DNA from 3 places in the Arthrobacter sp. W4I7 genome. Region 3 is predicted to be linked to each of the others. Evidence: riboswitches for the same ligand, from Rfam matches in the RefSeq annotation. Region 3 holds a riboswitch; each other region holds the start of a gene.
The links. Region 3 has a riboswitch for S-adenosylmethionine ahead of QF047_RS17765 (cobalamin-independent methionine synthase II family protein). Riboswitches for the same ligand answer to the same signal wherever they lie in the genome.

Region 1 (7,538 bases), 3.8 Mb from region 3:
GCCCAGTTCCTGGCCCAAACGGCGCATTGTCAGCGCATCCAGGCCTTCAGCGTCCACCAGTTCAAGCGCTTTGGCCAGCACCAGTTCACGGCTGAGCGGAGCCTTCCGGCCGCGTTCTTCGGTGCGTGAGGGCTTCGGGGAGGACATGTGTTTACCGTTCTGGAGCCGTCAGCAAGTGGGGTGCCCGAAGGTAATTCCAGACGCTTGCCGTATTTGTAGTCTACGGGTAAAGTCTACAGCGTAGACAAGCTGTTAGCGCCATCTTGCACCCATCGATTCCCGAAGATTCGATTAACGCTCCATTGCCTTGTGCAGGCTTTGAGGTTCCCGCTGCTGTAGCCGAACGGCGGCACCCACGCACCTAGCGAAGGGACGCCGTCATGGCACATTCGCAGTTCGACACTTTCCTCCAGGAAGCCACCCAGCTGGATAAGGCCTACGATCACAGCCTCGACGACGACCGGCTTTACGGCCTGTACACCAGCTGGTGCTTCATCAACCAGCAGACGCCCGGCCAGGAGTCCGTTTTCTGGGCAGCCATGAAACACCGTATGCCGGCGGGCCACAACGGCCTGCGCATGAAGGGCCCGGCAGCCGCCGACTACATCCTGACAAGCTACCCCGGCCTCGTTTAGGGTCTGGCACATAAAAAGGCGTGAAGCGCTTCCCGGCAGGAAGCGCTTCACGCCTTTTCGTTTTTTCAGCTCTGTATCCTTCTCCGACTGTCGCCTCAGGTCGGAATGATCCGGAAGAGGAACCGCGTCCGGACCATCACCCACAGGAGCCCCAGGACAAGCGCGCAGGCCGCCGTATTAATCCAAATGTCGCCTTGGCGCAGCGCCGGGATGTTGGCGATCACCGCGATCAGCACCACGTGGATGATGAAGACGTACAGGGTTGCCCGGCCCAGGGGAATCAGGAACCAGCCCAGGGCGCGGGCCACCGGTTTCCAGTAGGCCGTGAGGAATGCGTAGGCGGCCACCACCAGCACCAGGACGTTGAGGAGCCGGCCCGGGGCCAGATAAGTGCGGCCGAAGAAGAGGTCATACATGGTCCGGTACGCCGTGTCCGGAACAATCGCGAGCCGCATATCAAAGGCGTTGGCCAGGTACGGGTTGCCCCAGGACAGGAACGCGAAAGCGAAGGCGGCCGCAGTGCAGGCGGCCACTGCCCAGGTGTGGTCAGTTAGCCACGAAACAATGCGGTGGCGGTGGAACCCCGCCACCAGGCCGATCACGAAAAGGACCTGCCACACCAGCAGCGGGAAAGAGTCCTCGAACTGCGAGGGCAGGATCCGGAACCGGGTGGCCGCGCCCACTGCGTACACGGCCAGCGTGGCGCCGAGCACCCATACTGCCTTGCCGCGGTTGAGTGCGGCAAGGATCAGCGGGCTGACGAGCAGCAGCACCACGTACAGGCCCATCACGTTGAACTGCCACGGGCCGAACTGCAGCAGCAGGATGGCCGGCAGGACCTGCGGCGGTACGGGGAACTGGAACAGCGATTCCATTCCGGCGTAGAGGTCGTAGGTCCGGCCGGCGCCGTTGTGCCCCGCCCCGCCGGTTCCCTGGTCAACGTAGGTGGTCAGTGCATCACTCTGGAACAGGGGCAGCAGCGAGATCAGGAAGACGCCGATCAGCACCGCCAGCGCCGTCAGGTAAAGCTTCCCCGCACGGCGGGAGGTCAGGTCCACCACCGTCCCAAAGTCCCGGTTGACCCGCGGCCTGTACACCATGCCCACCACCAGCCCCGAGAAGAGGACAAAAAGTTCGGCCCCGGAAACGAAACCCACCGCCTCCTGGGTGAGCAGCTGGAACAGTGACATCATGCCCAGGTGGTTTACCACCACAAACACAATGGCCATGCCCCTCAGCAGGTCCACCCGCGAATCCCTGCTGGAGGGATCGGTGTAGCCCCAGGCTGTTGCGGCATTGACCCGCCGGGGGATTTGCCACAGCGCCACCAGGAGGATGATCAGTGCCGCTCCCACGGTCCAGGCAGCCGCCCCGGCGACGGTGTTGGCGCGGACGTATCCGCTGCCGGCACCGATTTCGGTGGCAGGACCGGTCACCATGGGGGAAGCCTCGAGCCGATCCAGGGCGGCAGCAGCAACCGCAGGGTTCCCGGTGAGCAGCCAGTCGATGCTGGCCACCCCGGTGTCCCTGGTGCTTGTCCGCTCATCCCAGACCACTGCCGCCGTGCTGGCGAAGTCCGTGGACGTGGCAGCATCCAGGACCTGGTCCCACCAGCCCACCTTGATGTCCACGTCCGAAGCGCCGCCGGAGGCCGGGCTGTAGAACGCGGAGGTCTGCAGCAGGAACGGCTTGTCCTTCCCTGACGCATAAGTCCCGTAGAAGTCTTCCCCGTCGGAGGCCGTGAGCATCTCCTGGAGTTCGTTCTGCCGGGGAACGGTGTTGACCGCCGCGCCGCCGGCAGTGTCGTCGTGGAAAGCGGTCAGGCCCACCCAGTCCACGGCATCGTCCCCCGGATAGTACGGGGCGTAGGCCGCATCGGAGCCGTTCCACACGCCGTCACCGTTGGTATCGAGCAGGGCGAAGCCATCGCTGCCCGGCACAGGGGCGTTCCGGTGCCGGTCGAACGGGTAGTCCTTCCCCAGGTACGGCTCCCACACCATCGGTGGTCGGATGCCATCGGCATCTTCAAAGGCTGCGGCGACGGCCTGGAAGGCGGACCGGTAAGCGGCGGGCTGCTGGCCCCATTCCACCCAGCTGGCATTCATGTCGGGGGCAAAGCGGATCAGCACATGGCCCTTGAAGTCCGCTGTCAGCCTCCGCACGTCGCCGGCGAATGATGCGGCAGCTTCAGCGGTAACCTGGTCAAGCGGAACGCTGGGCTTCACCGTGAGCATCGCATGGGCGCCCTGCATCCCGGACTGCTCCAGGAAGCCCCGGATGTCGTTCTCCTCCGATCCACGGAAGGGCAACGCGATGTCGTGCCCGAAAAGCGCCGGCGACGCGCCGAACCTCTCCGTAAAACCGGCCGCCGTGTCCTCGCCCCATTCGAGGACAGCGCCCAGCAGCGGTTTGCCCTCACCCGGGAAGGTGTCGGCAGCACGGGCGGCTCCGGCGGGCAGCACCACTGCCAGGAGGGCAATCGTCACCGCGGCAAGAAGGGCAGCACCCCTTCGGACAGCCGACTGGCGGGTATGTTGTCCCCGGAAATTTTGCCAATGGAGTTGCGTGGGACGGCTCTCCAGCGCGGCGGCTCGTGGCGTGCTGATGGGGACCCCCAGGAATTTTGCTCCGACGGCGCGGCGGCGCCCTGACAAGAACCCTATCTGGCGTGGAAAGCCGCGGCGGGCGTCGGTCGGCTTCGCTGCCCGTGGCGGTTCCCGCCGTCGTACGTTCCAGGAACCGCCGCGCAATCACCCAAGCTGCTTCAGCGGCGCTTCAGTTACGGAACATGACGACGACGGCGGTGCGGCCCCGCGCGCCAAGTGTTACGTTTTTGGGGAGTAATGAGTACCGGTGCCAAGCCCTGACTGGCCGGTCGGCAACCCTCCTTCCGCGGCGGGGTGCCTCAGGTGAATACTCGGCATATCGACCGATTCGAGCTGCAAGCGTGAGAGAAGGAGATCCGTCATGTCTGACGCACCTGCCCCTGAAGAGAAATTGTCCTACCGCCTCATCAGCGGGCCGGATGACCGTGCGTTCTGTGAGCGGATCTCGGCCGCGCTGGCAGAGGGGTATGTGCTGCATGGAAGCCCCGCAGCAACCTTCAACGGCAGCAGCGTCATTGTGGCCCAGGCTGTAGTCCTGCCGGCCGCCATCGCGTCCGCGGATGCCGCCGTCGCCACTGCCGTTGATGACCTTGAAGCAGCCAGCGAAGACCTCGAGTTCGACGGCGAGGGCCACGCATGAGCTATGCAGGAGACCTCACCCCCCAGGAAGCCTGGGACAAGCTGCAGCAGGGCGCCATCCTCGTGGACGTGCGCACCGAGGGCGAATGGGCCCACATCGGCATCCCCGACACAAAGGCCACGGACAATGATCCGCTGTTCATCCAGTGGACCTTCCCGGGCGGCATTCCCAACCCTGATTTCATCAAGGACCTGAGCCTGCAGGCCCCCGACAATCCTTCAACTGAGCTGCTCTTCCTCTGCCGCTCCGGGCAGCGTTCCATCGCTGCCGCAACCGCCGCCACGCAGGCCGGCTTCACCTCCTACAACGTGCTGGAGGGCTTCGAAGGCGAGCCGGACCGCTATGGAGAGCGCACCGTCAACGGCTGGAAAAACCGCGGCCTGCCAACCAACCTGGGAAAGAACTAAGTGACCTTCAACGAAGACGCCGCCGGCTGGAGCCCCGACACCCAGGCCGTCCGCGGCGGGCTGGACCGCACCAACTTCCAGGAAACCAGCGAGGCTGTGTTCCTGAACTCCGGCTTTGTGTACGAATCCGCCGCCGCTGCCGAACGGGCCTTCACCGGTGAGGACGAACGCTTCGTCTACTCCCGCTACGGCAACCCCTCCGTTGCTACATTCCAGGAGCGGCTCCGCCTCCTGGAGGGCACCGAAGCGTGCTTTGCGACGGCGTCCGGCATGTCCGCAGTTTTCACCGCCCTGGGTGCCTTGCTGGCTGCCGGCGACAGGGTGGTTGCCGCCCGCTCGCTCTTTGGCTCCTGCTTCGTGATCCTCAACGAGATCCTGCCGCGGTGGGGCGTGGAGACCGTATTCGTGGACGGCCCGGACCTGGACCAGTGGCGCGAAGCCCTGTCCCAGCCCACCACCGCCGTGTTCTTCGAGTCGCCGTCAAATCCCATGCAGGAAATCGTGGACATTGCGGCGGTGAGCGAACTCGCCCACGCCGCAGGTGCCACCGTCGTCGTCGACAACGTCTTTGCCACTCCCCTGCTGCAGCGTTGCGGCCAGTTCGGCGCCGACGTCATTGTCTACTCGGGTACCAAGCACATCGACGGCCAGGGCAGGGTCCTGGGCGGCGCCATCCTGGGCACCAAGGAATTCATCGAAGGCCCGGTCAAGCAGCTCATGCGGCACACCGGCCCGTCGCTGTCCGCCTTCAACGCGTGGGTCCTCACCAAGGGCCTCGAGACCATGGCCTTGCGCGTCAACCACTCCTCCGCCTCCGCGCTGCGGATCGCCGAGTGGCTGGAGCAGCAGCCGGCCGTGAGCTGGATCAAGTACCCGCTGCTGAAGTCGCACCCGCAGTACGAGCTCGCCGCAAAGCAGATGAAGGCGGGCGGCACGGTGCTCACCCTTGAACTTGCCCCTTCCGGCGGCCGCTCGGGCAAGGAGGCCGCCTTTGCGCTGCTGGATGCCTTGCGGATCATCGACATCTCGAACAACCTGGGCGATTCCAAGTCCCTGATCACCCACCCTGCCACCACCACGCACCGGGCGATGGGACCTGAGGGCCGCGCGGCCATTGGCCTGAGCGATGGAGTTGTTCGGCTCTCGGTGGGGCTTGAGGACCTGGACGACCTGATTGGCGACTTGGAACAGGCACTCAAGCAGATTTAGCGCTGGCTGGGGCGGGGCGGGTTCCACGCGTCCTGGCTCCGCTCCGGCACCGCTGGGTCCGCTGGGTCCGCTGGCTCCGCTCCGGCACCGGGACCATTTGCCGCTTGCTGCTCCTTCGTCGCTCTGACGCAAGCTACACAAATGACCCCGGCACCCTCGCCGGATCTCTGCGACTGTATCGGGAATCGGCGGGTGTTCCCGCTATCCAGGCCTCAGAGGCCGTCGAGGGAAAGGTGGACGGTTACTTCGTCGCCTTCGTCGATTTTGGCTTTGTCCCTAACGCCCTTCTTCACGGGTAGCAGGTACGAGCTGCTTTTGTTGTCCCGGAAGAGCGAAGTCTGCCAGGAGTGTCCGCCGATCTCGGCCTTGACTTTGATCGAGCCGAACGCCTTGCTGGACCCTGCAGTTTGAACGCGCACATCGTCCGCGATCTCTGCCGGCAGGGTCAGGAAGTGCCAACCGGCCTCGCCGGGATACAGCCACAATGCTGCTTTGAAAGAATACGACGCCGTCACGCGCCGAGTATGGCACTTTCGGGCCCTACATATAAAGCGGCCAAAAAGTTCTGCAGTTTTTCCCACCGGCCGGCCCACCGCACCTAAAATGTCAGACCCCCGTTAGAAGATGTTTCTATGGGAAACGGCGCGGGCACAGTGGCGGTGATGGAGGGCATTCATGCTTCCGTCGCTGGCCTTGATGCGCTGTTTGTTGAGGATGCCCGCTTGGGCGCGGGCCGCCCGGGCCCTGCTAATACTGACGGCGTTGACGTCGTGACCGATGTGCTGCAGCGCCGGTATGAGATCCGTCTGGAGCGGATGGCCGTAACGAAGCAGCTGGAAGCCCAGATCGCCGCCATCAAGGCCCGGGATGCCGCCGAGGCCATCGAAATCCAGCACGCGATGACCCCGCCCGAAGCACCCGCACACGAACGCACTTACGCGGAGATGTCCGCGATCGAGGAAATCGCAGGCGTCCTGACCATCAGCTCCCCCGCCGCCGGGGCGCTCGTCACCCAGTCCCGGCAAGTCTGCTCCCTGCCGCCGGTCATGGACGCCCTCTCCAGCGGGGCCATCTCGTGGCAGCATGCGAAAATCATTGGCGACGAAACCGATGGCCTCGGCCCTGCCGGCGCGGCCGCCCTCGCCGCGCATTTCCTGGACCCCGACGCACCCAATCCGGCACGCGGAGCCGCCGCCGGGGACCTGGTCCCCGGACGCTTCCGGGCCAAGGTCCGCGGCTGGCGCGAACGTCACCACCCCGAATCCCTCGAAAAACGCCACGCCAAAAGCGCCGCCGACCGGCGGATGGAATACACCCCGGACCGCGACGGCATGGCCTGGCTCTCCCTGTACCTGCCCGCCGACACCGCCTCCGCCATCTGGAACCGCAGCACCGCCCTCGCCCGCGGCCTCCAGGGCCCCGAAGAGCCCCGGTCAATGACACAACTCCGGCCCGACATCGCCGCCCGTTTGCTCCTGGCCGCAGGACCAGCCCTCAGCCCCGCCCCGGAAAGCACCGCAGAAGAATTCAACACCGAAGAGAACACCGACGCCCCCATCGGCGTGGCCTCCGTGTCCGTCAATGACCGGCCCGCTGCCGACACCGGCACCACCGACGACGGCACCTCTACGGGTTCCACCGGACACGAAGCTCCAAACACCGACGCCGCCGACCTCGCCTCCGCCGGGCATGAGGAAACCGGCCGCAGCGGTTACACGGACCTCGCCAGCGTCTCAGTCCCGAATGCCCAAGTGCTCGTCACGGTCCCGGTGTTCGCACTCCTCGGCCTCACCGACGAACCCGCAACCCTGGACGGCTACGGACCTATCCCCGCCTCCATGGCCCGGAAACTGGTCACCGAAGGGGCCAGTTCCTTCTACCGGGTGCTCGTAGATCCCCGGGACGGGGCACCGCTCGAGATCGGGCGCACCAGCTACCGGCTCACTAAAGCCCTGAAAAAGGCGCTCCAGCTTCGGGACGGCAAATGCACCTTCCCCGGCTGCAACAACCACTCCCTCGACAACGACACCGACCACCTCAC
Region 2 (7,538 bases), 930 kb from region 3:
CCATCTACACCAGGATCGGCAACCCCACCCAGGAAGCCGTGGAACAGCGGATCGCCAGCCTTGAAGGCGGCCTGGGGGCCTTGCTGCTCAGCTCCGGGCAGGCCGCAGAGACGTTTGCCATCCTGAACATCGCCGAGGCGGGGGACCACATCGTGGCCAGCCCCAGCCTCTACGGCGGCACCTACAACCTCTTCGCCCACACCCTGAAGAAGTTCGGCATCTCGGTCACTTTTGTGGCAGACCCGGACAACCTGGACCAGTGGCGTGACGCCGTCCAGCCCAACACCAAGCTCTTCTTCGGCGAGGTGGTTTCCAACCCGCGGCAGGACGTCCTGGACATCGAAGGAGTGTCCCAGGTTGCCCATGACGCCGGCGTGCCCCTGGTCGTGGACAACACCCTGTCCACCCCGTACTTGATCCGGCCGCTGGAATGGGGCGCAGACATCGTGGTGCACTCGGCCACCAAATACCTGGGCGGCCACGGTGCTGCCATCGCCGGCGTGATCGTGGACTCCGGAAAGTTCGACTTCGGCAAGGACCCGCAGAAGTTCCCCGGTTTCAACACCCCGGACCCCACCTACAACGGGCTGGTGTACGCCCGCGACCTCGGCGCCGACGGAGCGCTGGGCGCCAACCTGTCCTACATCCTCAAGGCCCGGGTCCAGTTGCTGCGCGACCTCGGTTCTGCGGTGTCGCCGTTCAACGCCTTCCTGATTGCCCAGGGACTGGAGACGCTGAGCCTGCGGGTGGAACGGCACGTGGCTAACGCCGTGGACGTTGCCCGGTGGCTGGAAGGAAGGGACGACGTCGAATCCGTCGCCTACGCCGGGCTGCCCTCCAGCCCCTGGTACGAGCGCGGCCGCAAGTACGGCCCGAAGGGTACCGGCGCCATCGTGTCGTTCAACCTGGCCGGCGGGGCCGAGGCCGGGAAGCGCTTCGTGGACGCCCTGGAGCTGCACTCCCACGTGGCAAACATCGGTGACGTCCGCTCCCTGGTGATCCATCCGGCGTCGACCACGCACAGCCAGCTCTCCCCGGAGCAGCAGGAAATTGCCGGCGTGACCCCCGGACTGGTGCGACTTTCGGTGGGAATCGAACACATCGATGACATCCTGGCGGACCTCGAAGCCGGTTTCAGGGCGGCCAAGGAGGCCAGCGGCGCTTGATCCGCGGGCAGGCGCCCTGATCCAGACGGCCACCAGCGGCGACAAGCCGGGAAGTCACAACCAGTCACACTCTTGGCGGGAGGCCGGGGCTGTTTCGTACACTCGATGCAGGTCATGAGTGCCAGTGACAGCCCCGGCTTGCTGGCCGGCAACCCTCCTACCGCGGTGGGGTGCCCCGGGTGAAGACCTGGCCTGCCGGTCAGACGACGGCAGGCAAGCGCGTAGAAGAGGTCTTGCCATGACGGTTACCGTCACCCGTACCACTGTTCCCGAGCATGGGATTGTCCGCTATGCCTCCATCGGGGGACTCAAGCTGGAAGCCGGCGGATACCTGCCGGATGTCACCCTGGCCTACGAGACCTGGGGCACGCTGAATGAGGACGGCAGCAATGCAGTCCTGATCGAGCACGCGCTCACCGGCAGCACCCACGTGACAAGGGGCGACACGGATGAGCCCGGTTGGTGGGAACAGCTCGCGGGACCGGGTGCGCCCGTGGACACCGACCAGTTCTTCGTCGTCTCAATCAACATTGTGGGCGGCTGCTACGGGTCCACCGGGCCGTCGTCGCCCGCACCTGACGGCAAACCCTGGGGCTCCCGGTTCCCGCTGGTGACCCTCCGGGACACCAGCGAGGCGGAGGCCCGGCTGGCGGACCAGCTGGGCATCAGCAGCTGGTTTGCCGTACTGGGCGGCTCGATGGGCGGCGCACGTGCGCTGGAATGGGCGGTGACATATCCGGAACGAGTGCAGCGCTGTGCCGTGATTTCCGTGGGGGCCGCGAGTACCGCCGAGCAGATCGCCTTCGCCCAGGCACAGACTCTCGCCATCCGCCAGGACGCTAACTTCAACGGCGGTGACTACTACGGCGGGCCATTGCCGGAGGATGGCCTGGCCCTGGCCCGGCGCATTGCCCACATCACGTACCGTTCGCCGCTGGAACTGGACGGACGCTTCGGCCGGGCACCGCAGGCCCCCGAATCGCCCTTCCAGGGCGGGCAGCTCGCGGCGCGCGGGCGCTACCAGGTGGAGAGCTACCTGGACCATCAGGGCACCAAGCTGGTCCAGCGCTTCGACGCCAACAGCTACATCGCCATCACCGAAGCGCTGATGAGCCACGACATCTGCCGTGGCCGAGGACCCCTCGAGCAAACCCTGTCCCGTGCCGATGCGCGGTTCTTCGTAGCCGCCGTGGATTCGGACCGGCTCTACTTCCCGTCCCAGTCCTTGGAGCTGGCCCGGGCCCTCCCCGGAGACGTGGACGTCCACTTCATCGAGGCGCCCATCGGTCACGACGGATTCCTCACGGAAATAGGCCAGCTGGGAAACCAGCTCCGGACAGGTTTCCTGGTCTGACGGCGGGCTGGTCTGACCGCTGCCTGGCCTGGCTGGTTCCTGGCCTGGCTGCTTCCTAGCCGTTCATGATCTCGCTGCGGCGGGCCATGTAATCCTCCATGGAGAGCTCGCCGTTGCTGTACTTCTGGTCCAGTTCCGCAAGCTTGCGCGCGCGGTAGCCCTGCGGGGCCGACGGCGGAGGGGGAGTGGCCGGGGCCGCGGGCTGCTGCGGGGCTTCTTCGGGCTGGCCGGGCAGGGGCTGTCCGTGCTGTCCGTAACCGGGCTGTCCGTAGCCGGGCTGGCCAAACGTCGGCTGCCCGTAGGGCGGGAACTGCTGGTCCATCGGCGGGACCGGCTGAACGGGCGGCAGCGGCGAGCCCGGGAGGGGCTGGGGCTGGTCAAGCTGCCGGAATCCGCCACCGAAGTAGTCCTGCTGGGTGAAACCGTCCCGGGGCTGGTTGCTCTGCGGGCCGTTGGAACCGGGGTACATGCCGCCGCCCGGGAACTGGTCCGGGTAGCGTCCCGAAAAGCTCTGCTCGTGGTTCCTGCGGGCCACGGACTTCCGGTACATCCGCATGGCCATCGGGACCAGGAACGACAAGACGATGATCCAGAAAAACAAGTTGCTCACGGTGCCGTGCCTCTCATTGGTGTCCTTCCAGCTTAAGCCCGGGCTTGCACGCGGACCGTGCGGAGCTCCATAAAGGCGCCATACCTATCCACGGCTTCCTGAACTGCCGCAGCCAGCGGAGAGCCGGGAGCGGCATCCGCAGAGGAGAGGCGGATGTCCAGTTCGCACCGGCCCGGAAGCAGCGTGTGCCGCCATGATCCGGCCATCCGCCCGTCCAGCAGCACCACATGCATGGGTTCGCCCTTGAACGGAAAGGCCGGCGCCCCGCCTCCCATGTAATGCCGCGTGGCGGAATAGCCCATCACATACTCGTCGTAGCACTGGATCAGGTCTATCCGCGGCCGGACTTCCGAAGCACCACCAACGCCAGCACCATCAGCGCCGGCGCCACCAGCACCAGCGCCGGCCCCGGCGGCGTCGAGGCTTCCCGCGTCCAGACTTCCGTCGTCACTCCCCGCATCGAAGTAGACAACGACGCCGTCAATCACCGTTTCGGCCAGGGCTTTGGAGTGCGCCTCGACAGTGAGTTGCAGGCCCTTGCGGACGTCCGTCATGGTCAGCCCGGACCAGTCGGCGCAGTCCTTGACCGTCGCCGGGCCCCGGCTGGTGAAATAGCGGCGGGCCAATTCGGCGAGTGCTTCAGGCCCGCCGGGCGCAGGTTCCGCCCCGACGGGCACCCGCTCGTCGAAAAGCGCATACGTCTGCTTCAACGCCCCGCCCGCGCTGCGCACGGGCCTGCCGCTCACCAGGACGCCGCTGATTTCGGCGTGCATGATCAGGTAGGCAAGCTGCAGGCCCTTGGCCGGGAACCCGGCGTCGTGAAGGCTCGCGGCGAGGCCTTCCCGGGACAGGTGGTTCCCGCCCGCAACCGCGCCGGCCAGGACCTCGTCACTCCGGGCGGCAACGGCTGCATCGATGCCGGTGTGCCGGTACGTGGCGGCATTGGCTTGCTCGAGCCGCGGTGCGGAAAGCGCCAGAAGCCAGCGGAGATCATCCCGGTGGACAAAATGCCAAGTGGGCCGGAGGATATGCGTCCGCAGGATCCGCCCGTCTGCCACGGACTGCTCGATGTCCGCCGCGGTAACGGCTGGTGCAGCTGCGGCTGACACGCGCTGCGCCAAACTCCACCGGGCGTAGGTGAACTCCTGCGCTTGCACGGCGAGCAGCGCCCGCAGGGCTGTCTCCGGGGATGCGGCGCCGGGGTCGCGGAGCAGCTGCGACCGCAGCCGCCGCCGCGCCACCTGCTCCGGTTCCATGCACAACCCCTTGAAACTACTCAGCTGCCCGCACAGGCCGTCACCACAATCACTCTGCTAGCGCCGGGCAGCCTCGGTGGTCCCGAGCGGACCCTCGCCGGAACCCAACGGAACGCCCGGGCCGAACACAGGTCCCGGCGTCGGCCGCTTTGCGCTGATCCCGTCACCCGAGGACTGGTGCCGCAGCCGGCGCAGCACCCAGGGCACAAAGTACTCGCGCGCCCAGACGAGGTCCCCGGAGCGTGCCTCGCGCCAGGTCTGCGGCGGCAGTGGCTTGGGCTGCAGCGGCTTCAGCGTGTGCTCCACATTCAGTGCATCCAGGACCATGGCCGCGATGGTGTGGTGGCCCAGCGGCGAGAAGTGAAGCCGGTCCACGTCCCACATTTGGGGGTCGCTGAGCTGGCGCAGGGACCACATATCGGCGATGATCGCGTCGTGCCGCGCAGCAACCGTCCGCAGGTTCTCGTTATAGATGGCCACCTTGCTGCGGATCCTGCCCAGTACCGAGGAACCCGTGTCCGGGCCGTTGAAGAGGACCACGGTGGCGCCGCCCAGAGCCAGGAGCTGGACCACGGAATCGAGTTTCTCGGCCAGGGCGTCGGGGTCGCCGCCCGGGCGGAGCAGGTCGTTGCCTCCGGCGGAGAGGGTCACCAGGTCCGGCTTCAGCGCCAGGCACGGGGCCAGTTGTTGGTCCACCACTTGTTGGACCAACCGGCCACGCACCGCAAGGTTCGCATAGGCAAAGTCGGGCTTGGTGCGGCTGAGTTCCTCCGCCACCCTGTCGGCCCAGCCGCGGTAGCCGCCGGGGCTTGAGGGCTCGGGGTCGCCGATGCCCTCGGTAAAGGAATCGCCCATTGCCACGTACCGGGTCCAGGGGTGGGATCCGGCAGGGGCAGCGGCCGTCTGAAAGGTACTCGCGTCAGTCACGGTCCTATCCTGCCTTCCGTTTCGGAAGCTACGCGAACGTAGGTTGTTACCTTCGGGTAACTGTAAGAATGGAAACCATGACTGAAGCCGAAGTATTTCCTGCCCCTGTTGTTTTGTGGTCCCATCCCGAGGACCAGCGCGACGGCAAGCCGCTGCTGGTGCTGCTGCACGGCTACGGCGCCAACGAACAGGATCTGCTCAGCCTGGCCGACCTGCTTCCGGATGACTTCGCAGTCGCTTCCGTCCGGGCTCCGATCGCCATGGGCCCCGGCTTCACCTGGTTCCCGCTCACGGCGTCCATCGATTATTCCCTGGACCGGGTGAAGGCAGCTTCGTCGTTTGTGCTCGACTGGATCGACACCATCAAGGCGGGGCACCCCTCGGTGACCCTGCTCGGCTTTTCGATGGGCATGGCCATGGCCACCACGCTCCTGCGGCAGCGGCCCACGGACTTCGCAGCCGTCGTCGGCCTGTCAGGTTTTGTGGTGGATGCCGGGGACGATCCCAGCTTCAGGGACTCCGAACTGGACGGCACCGTCCCACTGTTCTGGGGCCGCGACCAGCAGGACCCCGTCATCACGCCGGACAAGATCGAATACACCATGGGCTGGGTCCGCCGGCACGTTAATCTCACCAAGGTGCTGTACACGGGCATGTGGCACGGGATCAACCAGCAGGAGATCGGGCACGTGGCCGAGTTCCTCACGCATGAGGTGCTGAAGAAGTAGGAGTACGACGGCGGGCGGCACCGTGTGCTGCCAGGCCTTCCGGGCGTGGGGGGGCGGGCGAGGCAGCCGGTCAGGCCTCCGGCGCGACGACTTTCACCGTCTGGTTGTTCACCGTAACCGTGTCCCCGTTGTGCAGCTGGCGGCCGCGGCGGTCGTCAATTTCCCCGTTGACCTTAACGAGCCCGTTTTTGATCAGCTCCGCCGCCTCCACGCCGTCCTCCACGAGGTTGGCGAGCTTCAGGAGCTGGCCAAGGCGGATCATACTGTCGCGGATGGGGACCTCTTCAACGTTGCTCATGAAGCAATAATGCCTGACGTAATGTGGATGCAATGACCTCCTCCCACCGCCTGCCCCTGCTCGCAGGCCTGCCGCTGGCGGTGGGCTCGGGCCTTGCCATTCCAGTCCAGGGCCGCATCAACGGTGCGCTGGGCGCCCGGTTGAACGACGGCATCGCCGCGTCCGTGGTGAGTTTCAGCACAGGCCTCCTGGTGATGATCCTCATCTCGCTGCTCCTGCCGCGGGGCCGCGCCGGGCTGGTGGGCATCCTTCCCGCTGTCCGGAACAGGGCTTTTCCCCGGGTCTACGTCCTCGCCGGCGGCATCGGCGCACTCTTCGTCTTCGCCCAGTCCTTCACCGTGGGCCTCCTCGGCGTTGCCCTCTTCACCGTGGCCACCGTCACCGGCCAGACCGTTAGCGGACTGCTGGTTGACCGGCTGGGGATCGGGCCCGCCGGCAAGAAATCGGTCACCGGGATCCGGATCATTGGCTGCCTGCTGACCATAGCGGCCGTCGCCTGGGCCGTTTCGCCCCGCTTCACCGGAGCTGCGGGCGGCACGGGAGCCGCCGGTGCCGCCGGTGCACCCGACGCCGGCCCGTCCGCCTTGCTTCTTCCGCTCCTGCTGCCCGTGCTGGCAGGCTTCCTGATGAGCTTCCAGCAGGCCATGAACGGGACGGCCACTGTCCATTACGGCACTCCCATTGCCGCCACCCTGGTCAATTTTGTTGCCGGCTGCCTGGTGCTCTGGACCGCCTACGGCATCAAACTGGCGGTGGCCGGGCCGGGCAGCCCGCTGCCGGGGGAGTGGTGGTACTACGTGGGCGGCCCGATGGGCTGTGTGTTCATCGGCCTGGGCGCGCTGCTGGTCCGCAGCCTGGGCGTGCTGGTCACAGGGCTGGGCATGATCGCCGGCCAGCTGCTCGGCTCGCTGGCACTGGATGTGATCCTGCCCGCGCCTGGAACGGTGGTGGCGCCGGCCACCGTGCTGGGAACCATCCTGACACTGGCCGCCATCGTCCTGGCAACCCTGCCCTGGCCGCGGGGAGCGTTCCGAAGACAGGCACCGGTAGGCTAGGACACGCAGCTTTCACGCATCTTTCCTTCATCCGCCCCTCCCGGCAGCCAGCGGTGCTCACCGTTGGCGCAACCGGGGCCTGAAAACCGCGGACCGCACCCAGCGGCCCTGTAGAAATTGGAGTTACCCCTATGGCAGCAAAAT
Region 3 (7,538 bases):
TGACGGGGCTGCCCCTGCCCACGCCAGCCCGGGCTGGAACCCGAACATCTACCGGCCCATCCTGCAGCAGCTGCTGGACGAGAACTTCCCGTTGCCCAGCGGCGGATCCCGGGTGACGGTCTTCTAGCCTAGATCTGGTTCTTCAGGTCCGCCACGGAGTTCAACACCTGGTTGGGGCGGAACGGGTACGAACCGATCTCATCGCGCTGGGTGATGCCGCTCAGGACCAGGACCGTGTGCAGCCCGGCTTCCATGCCGGCGATGATGTCCGTGTCCATCCGGTCACCGATCATAGCGGTGGTCTCCGAATGCGCGTCGATCTGGTTCATGGCGGAGCGGAACATCATCGGGTTGGGCTTGCCCACGATGTAGGGCACCCGGTCCGTGGCCTTGGTGATGAGTGCTGCTATCGCTCCGGTGGCCGGCAGGGGGCCGTCCTTCGAAGGGCCCGTTGCGTCCGGGTTCGTGGCAATGAACCGGGCGCCGGCCAGGATGAGGCGGATCGCCGTGGTGATGGCTTCGAAGGAATAGGTGCGGGTCTCGCCCAGCACCACGAAGTCCGGGTCCTGGTCCGTGAGGATGAAGCCGGCCTCGTGCAGCGCCGTCGTCAGCCCTGCCTCACCGATGGTGTAGGCGCGGTTGCCGGATCCGGAACCTTCCACTTGGTCCTTGAGGAACTGGGCGGTGGCCAACGCGGAGGTCCAGATGTTTTCTTCCGGGACCGCCAGCCCCGAAGCCTTCAGCCTCGCGGCGAGGTCGCGCGGGGTGAAGATGGAATTGTTGGTAAGGACCAGGAAGCGCTTGGACGTGTCCACCCACCGCTGGAGGAGTTCCGCGGCGCCCGGCACCGCCTGGTTCTCGTGGACCAGGACCCCGTCCATGTCCGTCAGCCAGCACTCGATCTCCTGGCCGCTGCGGTATACCGCCGGGTTGCCTACAACCTTGTCCGCTTCTGCCATGCCTACCTCCGCCGGTGATGAAAGCCCGAAAGGTCCAGTCTAGTGTTGAGGGGTGAACCAAACGCCCGGTATGACGTCCGAACCGCTCCCGTTGCCCGGGGAAGCACTGCCGGAGGAGGCCGCCCCCGAAAAGGCGGAGGTCGGCGTCGGGCCCTGGGAAGGCGAACTGCCTGAAGGCGACCACTGGGACCCTGACCTCCTGGCGGACGGCGACCGGCGCAACGTGCTGGACAAGTACCGCTACTGGAAGCACGAGGCGATCGTGGCTGAGCTGGACTCCCGGCGGCATAACTTCCACGTCGCCATCGAAAACTGGCAGCACGACCTCAACATCGGCACGGTGGTGCGCACCGCGAACGCCTTCCTGGCCAAGGAGGTGCACATCATTGGCCGACGGCGGTGGAACCGGCGGGGTGCCATGGTCACCGACCGCTACCAGCACGTCCGCCACCACCCCACCGTTGACGACTTCGTGGCGTGGGCGCAGGGGGAGGGGCTGGCGATCATCGGGATCGACATCTTCCCCGACTCGGTGCCGCTGGAAACCTACGAACTGCCGCGGGACTGCGTGCTGGTGTTCGGCCAGGAAGGCCCCGGTTTGACCCCCGAGGTGCACGAGGCCGCCGTGGCCACCCTGTCCATCGAACAGTTCGGCTCCACCCGGTCCATCAACGCAGCCTCGGCCGCGGCCATCGCCATGCACGCCTGGGTCCGCCGGCACGTCTTCCACCAGCACGTCTAGCCCCGCGGGATGGCATTTGAAGGCACTGCGGGGGCAAATTGCCCTGAAAAGCCATCCCGCGCCAGTATTACCGTCCGGTGACCCGAAACACTCCGCTCGTCCGGAAATGACTAGGATGGTGCTAGCCGTAAGCGGTACTCCAGGGTTACCAGCCCACAGACGAACCTCAGCATAGGAGTCAGCATGCCCATTGCAACCCCAGAGATCTACTCCGAGATGATCGACCGCGCAAAGGCGGGCGGCTTCGCATTCCCGGCCGTGAACGTGACGTCCTCGCAGACGCTGAACGCCGCCCTCCGCGGCTTCGCCGAAGCTGAGTCCGACGGCATCGTCCAGGTCTCCACCGGCGGTGCGGCCTACTGGTCCGGTGCCTCCACCAAGGACATGGTTGCCGGTTCGCTGGGCTTCGCGGCCTTCGCCCGCGAGGTGGCCAAGAACTACAACGTCAACATCGCGCTGCACACGGACCACTGCCCCAAAGACAAGCTGGACGGCTTCGTCCTGCCGCTGCTGGCTGCTTCCGAGGCCGAGGTCAAAGCCGGACGCAACCCGCTGTTCAACTCCCACATGTGGGACGGCTCCGCCGAAACCCTGCAGGAAAACCTGCGCATCGCCCGCGAACTGCTGGAGCGCACCGCTGCTGCCAAGATGATCCTCGAGGTCGAAATCGGCACCGTGGGCGGCGAAGAGGACGGCGTGGAGAACGCCATCAACGACAAGCTGTACACCACCGTTGAGGACGCCCTGGCCACCATCGATGCCCTCGGCTCCGGCGAGAACGGCCGCTACATCACCGCGCTGACCTTCGGCAACGTCCACGGCGTCTACAAGCCCGGCGGCGTGAAGCTCCGCCCGGAGATCCTCAAGGACATCCAGGCCCAGGTTGGCGCCAAGATCGGCAAGGACAGCCCGTTCGACCTCGTGTTCCACGGCGGCTCCGGCTCCTCCGACCAGGAAATCGCGGACGCCGTCTCCTACGGCACCATCAAGATGAACATCGACACCGACACCCAGTACGCCTACACGCGTCCAGTGGCGGATCACATGTTCCGCAACTACGACGGCGTGCTCAAGGTCGACGGCGAAGTGGGCAACAAAAAGACCTACGATCCCCGCGTCTGGGGCGCATCCGCGGAAGCAGGACTGGCTGCCCGGGTGGTCGAGGCCACCAAGCAGCTCGGTTCAGCCGGAAAGACCTTCTAGGAATGTCCGACGAGTTCCGCCGTAACCTGATGGGCCCCGAGCCCACGCTCCTGCCTGCCGAGACCGAGGTCAACCAGCAGCTGGAAGCGGGCCAGGAAGCCCTGGACCTCGTGGCGAAGCACCCGACGTCCTCATTGCTGTGGGCTGTTCTTGCCGAGGAGGCCTGGGCCGAGGGACGCACCATCGATTCCTACGCCTACTCCCGTGTGGGCTATCACCGCGGGCTGGACTCGCTGCGCCGCAACGGCTGGCGCGGCGTGGGGCCCATTCCCTGGGAGCACGAGCCCAACCGCGGCTTCCTGCGGGCGCTGTATTCCCTTGGCCGGGCATCCGCAGCCATCGGTGAGGCCGAGGAGCCGGAGCGGATCGAGAAATTCCTGAACGACTCCGACCCTGCGGCGAAAGCCGCCATCGAAGCAAAGTAGCAAAGAGGACGACGGCGGGCGGTCACCTTTTCGAAAAGGTGACCGCCCGCCGTCGTTCCCTAAGTGGCGTTGGATTGAGTTCTGGTGGTTGGGCTTGTCGAAACCTGGATTTCGACAAGCTCAATCACCGGAGATCGCGAACTCAATCACCCTGTGGCTATGCCTTCTGGAGCCCTGTGCGCGCCATGGCGTCGGCGTAGGCCACACGCATGGCCTCGAGGTATTCCTCCTGGCGGGCGGGTGAACCGGCGAAGGCGCGGCCGCTGAGGGATCGCACTTTGTAGGTCTTCAGGCCGCGGCGCCAGAGCAGCGGAACTTCGGTCTTCAGCAGCAGGTTCGCCAGGCGGTTGGCCTCTGTGCCGTGCGCTACGATCACTGAAGCGCGGGGGACCAGGGCCAGGAATTTGAGCAGCGGCTTCAGGCCGGCGGACACCTGATCCGGGGTGAACTTTCCGTTCGGCTCCCCGGGGATATGCCACGGGTGGACGTTCCACGGCATCACGAACTCCGGCCGAAGCCCCAGCTTCCACTGGATACCGAGCATCCGCGTTGCGGCGTCAGCGTCCCCGGCCGTGATGAAACCGGACTTGTCGGCCTCGCCGATGTTCGAGTACAGGCTGATGATGCGGCACTCGTCGACGTCGTGCATCGGGTCAACGTAGGGTACTGCCGTGCCGGGCTTGGCCTCCTGCAGGGAATCGCACAGTTCGTTGACGGCGGCAACATTGGGTTCGTAGCGGCGGCTCAGAAGCTGCTCATGGAATGATTCGGGTGCCAGGGCGGTCATGTAGGGCTGGGTCTCCTGCGGGGATTGGTGTTGCGCCACCGCGAAAATGGGCGCACTGTGGCGCAACACATCCGAGGTGGTTGAAATGGGGTGGGCCGATTCCTGGTCGGCCTTTCCCAGTTTAGCAAGCCCCGGGAAACGAAACGCCGGTCCCGTGCACCCGGCTGAAAAGGGTGCCCGGGACCGGCGGGGGTCCGACGCGCTGTTATGGCCTACCAGAGGCGCTTGGTGGCCCGGCGGGCACCCTCGCCCAGTGCTTCCAGCTTGGCGAATGCGATCTGCGGGTGCACCCTGCCGCCCAGGCCGCAGTCGGTGGACGCGATGACGTTCTCCCGGCCCACCACCTCTGCGAAGCGGACGATCCGATCCGCCACCAGGTCCGGGTGCTCCACCACATTGGTGGCGTGTGAGACCACGCCGGGAATGATGACCTTGCCCTCAGGGAGCCCGGCGTCTTCCCAGACGCGCCATTCGTGTTCGTGCCGGACATTGGCGGCCTCAAAGGAGTAGCCGCCGGCATTAATCTGCAGTACGGACCCGATGATGTCCGCGAAGGGAATATCCGTGGTGTGCGGGCCGTGCCAGGATCCCCAGCAGACGTGCAGCCGGATCTGTTCCTGGGGCAGGTCACGCAGCGCCCAGTTGGTGGCCTCCACGCGCAGCTGGATGAACTTCAGGTAGTCATCAAGAGCCGGCTCAGGGTTGATCTGGTCCCAGCTTTAGGCGAGTGAAGGATCATCGAGCTGGACCGTGAGTCCGGCATCGATAATGGCCTTGTATTCCTCGCGCATGGCGTCGGCACAGGCGTACAGCAGTTCCTCGTCGGTCTTGTAGTACTCATTGGCAACCCGTGCACAGGACCCGGGGGAGAGCGAGGCCACAAAGCCCTCGGACAGTCCCGCGGCGGCCAGCCCGCTCTTCAGGTTCTTGACGTCGGAGGCCACCAGGCCGTGCCCGGTGTAGGTGAGGGGCCCGGCAATCTTGGGCTGGGAAACGCTCTTGCGGTGGGCCAGGATGCCGGCGGACGGGTCATTGTAGGCATCGTTGAACTTCTGCCGGTCACGACGGTCCGGGAAGGAAGTCAGGACAATGTTCCCGGGGGAGGATCGGCGTATCTGGGTATCAGCCCAACGGTCCACGTCCGTCGCTTCGAGGCCACCAAGCCGGGAGAAGGAGTAGTTCCACCAAGCCCCGTAGTCAACCGAGCTGGACATCGCGTGCCCATATTCGCCGTCATTGGCGATATCGATGCCCAAGTCCTTCTGGCGCTGCACCACGTCCGCCACTGATGCTTCCAGCAGGTCAAGGAACCGAGGGGTGATGCCCTCCTGCTCCTTGGCGGCGTTGGCTGCTATGAGTTCAGGGGTGCGAGGCAAAGACCCTGCATGGGTGACGCGGATGTGGTCTGTGTTCAGGGACACTGGAATTCCTTTCCATCGGTCCTGGCAGTAGCACCTTCGCGGCAGGGGGTACCTGCACTTAGCGGGGTTGCTGCGGCGTCAACGATCCAGGTCTCTCGGCCGCTCCGGATGGTTCACTCTCACTTAATTCCAAGACTTTCCCGGGAGCAAATCCGGTTCGGATTGTTTCGGCGGAAAGCAGGCGTGGCGCCTGCTTTCCAAATCGCTATAACTGCATGCAAGTTCCTGTTATATCCATTGACAGGTCTCGTTTAGCTTGGTTGGCTCTTGTCACAGGCCGCAATGGGGGACATGGCGGCCTGAACGCACCCCAATGCACTCGAAAGAGGTAACGCACCGTGAGAAAAGCCCTGGCAACTTTCAGGACCCTTGCCGTTTCCGGAGCCCTGGCGCTGGCAGCAGTGGCGGCGCCCGCGCCGGCGATGGCCGTAGGCGAAGGCCCCAACTACGACGGCAATGGCCAGATCACCACATCGAAGCTGGCCACCTACGACGAGATGGTCTCCTTCCTCAAAGACCAGGACACCCGCCAGCCGGCCATGGAGCTGGAGGTCATCGGGCAGACGGTGAAGGGCCGCGACATCCACCTGGTCAAGTACATCTCGGACCCGGCCAAACCCACCATCCTTTACCTGACGCAGCAGCACGGCAACGAACAGCTGACTACCGAGGGTGCCCTGGAATTCGTCAAGCACCTTGGCACCGGCAAGTCAGGGGATGTCCTGGACGGCGTCAACATCCTTATCGTTCCCATGCTGAATGCGGACGGGGCCATGGGTGACGTGAACTTCTCCCTGGCGGACTACCAGGCCAAGGGCGGCCGCAACATGACCCGGTACAACGCCGAAGAGGTGGACCTCAACCGTGACCACGTGGACAAAGTCCAGCCGGAAACCCAGGCGCTCCATAACAACGTGATGCGCAAGTACCGGATCGACTACATGATCGACCTGCACCACCAGGGCACCCGCAGCCAACGTGACGGAGAACTCGTCTCCGGCTCCATCCTCTACCCCACCACCCCGTACGCCGATCCTGCAGTTGTGGAGAAGTCCAAGCAGCTGGGCGCGGTGGTGTTCCACAACGTCGACTCCACCGGCTGGGGCCACCTGGGCAAGTACGTGGGCGGCAGCGCCGAAACCATCAGCCGCAACGGCATCGCGGTGGAATACGGCATCGCAACCCTGCTGTTTGAGATGCGGGGCATGTCGGACCACTACCTGGACGGATATGCCCTGGGGCTCCGGAGCAACGGGTACCTGATCAAGCAGACAGTGACCACCCTGACGGCCACGGCCGAAGCCATCGCTGACGGATCAATTGCCGACGCCGACACCTCCTTCTGGGACAGCCTCGCCACCCAGACCTCCCGCCCGGGCGAGGAAGCTGAGGACGAGTAGTAACCGCTGACAGTCCGCCGCGGTCCCCCGGCATGGGTGCTTTACCCTGCAAGAAGGACCGCGGCGGCCCAACGAGTGGACAAAGTCCCTCATCCGCTAAACTTGGGTGGTAAGAGCCCCGGAACTCTTGCATCGCTGTGCTGCCCCGCGGACCAGCGAAGGCCGGTCCATTCGGGGCATTCTCATGAACGGCGCTGAACCAGGCCAGCCACGAAGTAGCCGGCCCGGACAGCCCGAACGAATGGGGGAGGATCCCATGCCAGCAATTGTGATCGTAGGAGCCCAATGGGGCGACGAAGGAAAAGGCAAGGCGACCGACCTGCTGGGCGGCCGCGTTGATTACGTCGTCAAGCCCAACGGCGGCAACAACGCCGGGCACACCGTCGTCGTAGGCGGTGAAAAATACGAACTCAAGCTGCTTCCGGCAGGCATCCTCAGCCCCAATGCGGTACCCATCATCGGCAACGGCTGCGTGGTCAACCTCGAGGCACTCTTCCAGGAGATCGACGGCCTCCAGGCCCGCGGCGCCGACACCTCAAAGCTTCGCGTCTCGGCCAACGCCCACCTCGTGGCGCCTTACCACCAGGTGCTGGACAAGGTG

Region 1: it holds a riboswitch for S-adenosylmethionine, as region 3 does, so the genes downstream of both, QF047_RS00610 (DUF1737 domain-containing protein) here and QF047_RS17765 (cobalamin-independent methionine synthase II family protein) in region 3, are expected to answer to the same signal.
Region 2: it holds a riboswitch for S-adenosylmethionine, as region 3 does, so the genes downstream of both, QF047_RS13785 (homoserine O-acetyltransferase) here and QF047_RS17765 (cobalamin-independent methionine synthase II family protein) in region 3, are expected to answer to the same signal.

The regions. Positions count from the first base shown of each region.
Region 1 covers NZ_JAUSXU010000001.1:136,350-143,887, reverse strand. Annotated here, with positions in the region: gene QF047_RS00625 (TetR/AcrR family transcriptional regulator C-terminal domain-containing protein) at 1-147, opposite strand, end outside; gene QF047_RS00620 (hypothetical protein) at 381-635, shown strand; gene opgC (OpgC domain-containing protein) at 731-3,121, opposite strand; SAM riboswitch class IV at 3,475-3,589, shown strand; gene QF047_RS00610 (DUF1737 domain-containing protein) at 3,603-3,881, shown strand; gene QF047_RS00605 (rhodanese-like domain-containing protein) at 3,878-4,288, shown strand; gene QF047_RS00600 (O-succinylhomoserine sulfhydrylase) at 4,289-5,497, shown strand; gene QF047_RS00595 (DUF1905 domain-containing protein) at 5,710-6,012, opposite strand; gene QF047_RS00590 (HNH endonuclease signature motif containing protein) at 6,130-7,538, shown strand, end outside.
Region 2 covers NZ_JAUSXU010000001.1:3,006,687-3,014,224, reverse strand. Annotated here, with positions in the region: gene QF047_RS13790 (bifunctional o-acetylhomoserine/o-acetylserine sulfhydrylase) at 1-1,166, shown strand, start outside; SAM riboswitch class IV at 1,277-1,392, shown strand; gene QF047_RS13785 (homoserine O-acetyltransferase) at 1,405-2,520, shown strand; gene QF047_RS13780 (hypothetical protein) at 2,576-3,130, opposite strand; gene QF047_RS13775 (winged helix DNA-binding domain-containing protein) at 3,163-4,386, opposite strand; gene QF047_RS13770 (SGNH/GDSL hydrolase family protein) at 4,444-5,241, opposite strand; gene QF047_RS13765 (alpha/beta hydrolase) at 5,391-6,041, shown strand; gene QF047_RS13760 (RNA-binding S4 domain-containing protein) at 6,112-6,339, opposite strand; gene QF047_RS13755 (DMT family transporter) at 6,372-7,394, shown strand; gene QF047_RS13750 (glycine--tRNA ligase) at 7,526-7,538, shown strand, end outside.
Region 3 covers NZ_JAUSXU010000001.1:3,935,193-3,942,730, reverse strand. Annotated here, with positions in the region: gene QF047_RS17795 (alpha/beta fold hydrolase) at 1-127, shown strand, start outside; gene QF047_RS17790 (HAD-IIA family hydrolase) at 129-959, opposite strand; gene QF047_RS17785 (TrmH family RNA methyltransferase) at 1,030-1,701, shown strand; gene fbaA (class II fructose-bisphosphate aldolase) at 1,885-2,904, shown strand; gene QF047_RS17775 (DUF3151 domain-containing protein) at 2,907-3,329, shown strand; gene QF047_RS17770 (uracil-DNA glycosylase) at 3,487-4,116, opposite strand; partial or broken gene QF047_RS17765 (cobalamin-independent methionine synthase II family protein) at 4,329-5,537, opposite strand; SAM riboswitch class I at 5,547-5,652, opposite strand; gene QF047_RS17760 (M14 family zinc carboxypeptidase) at 5,876-6,937, shown strand; gene QF047_RS17755 (adenylosuccinate synthase) at 7,194-7,538, shown strand, end outside.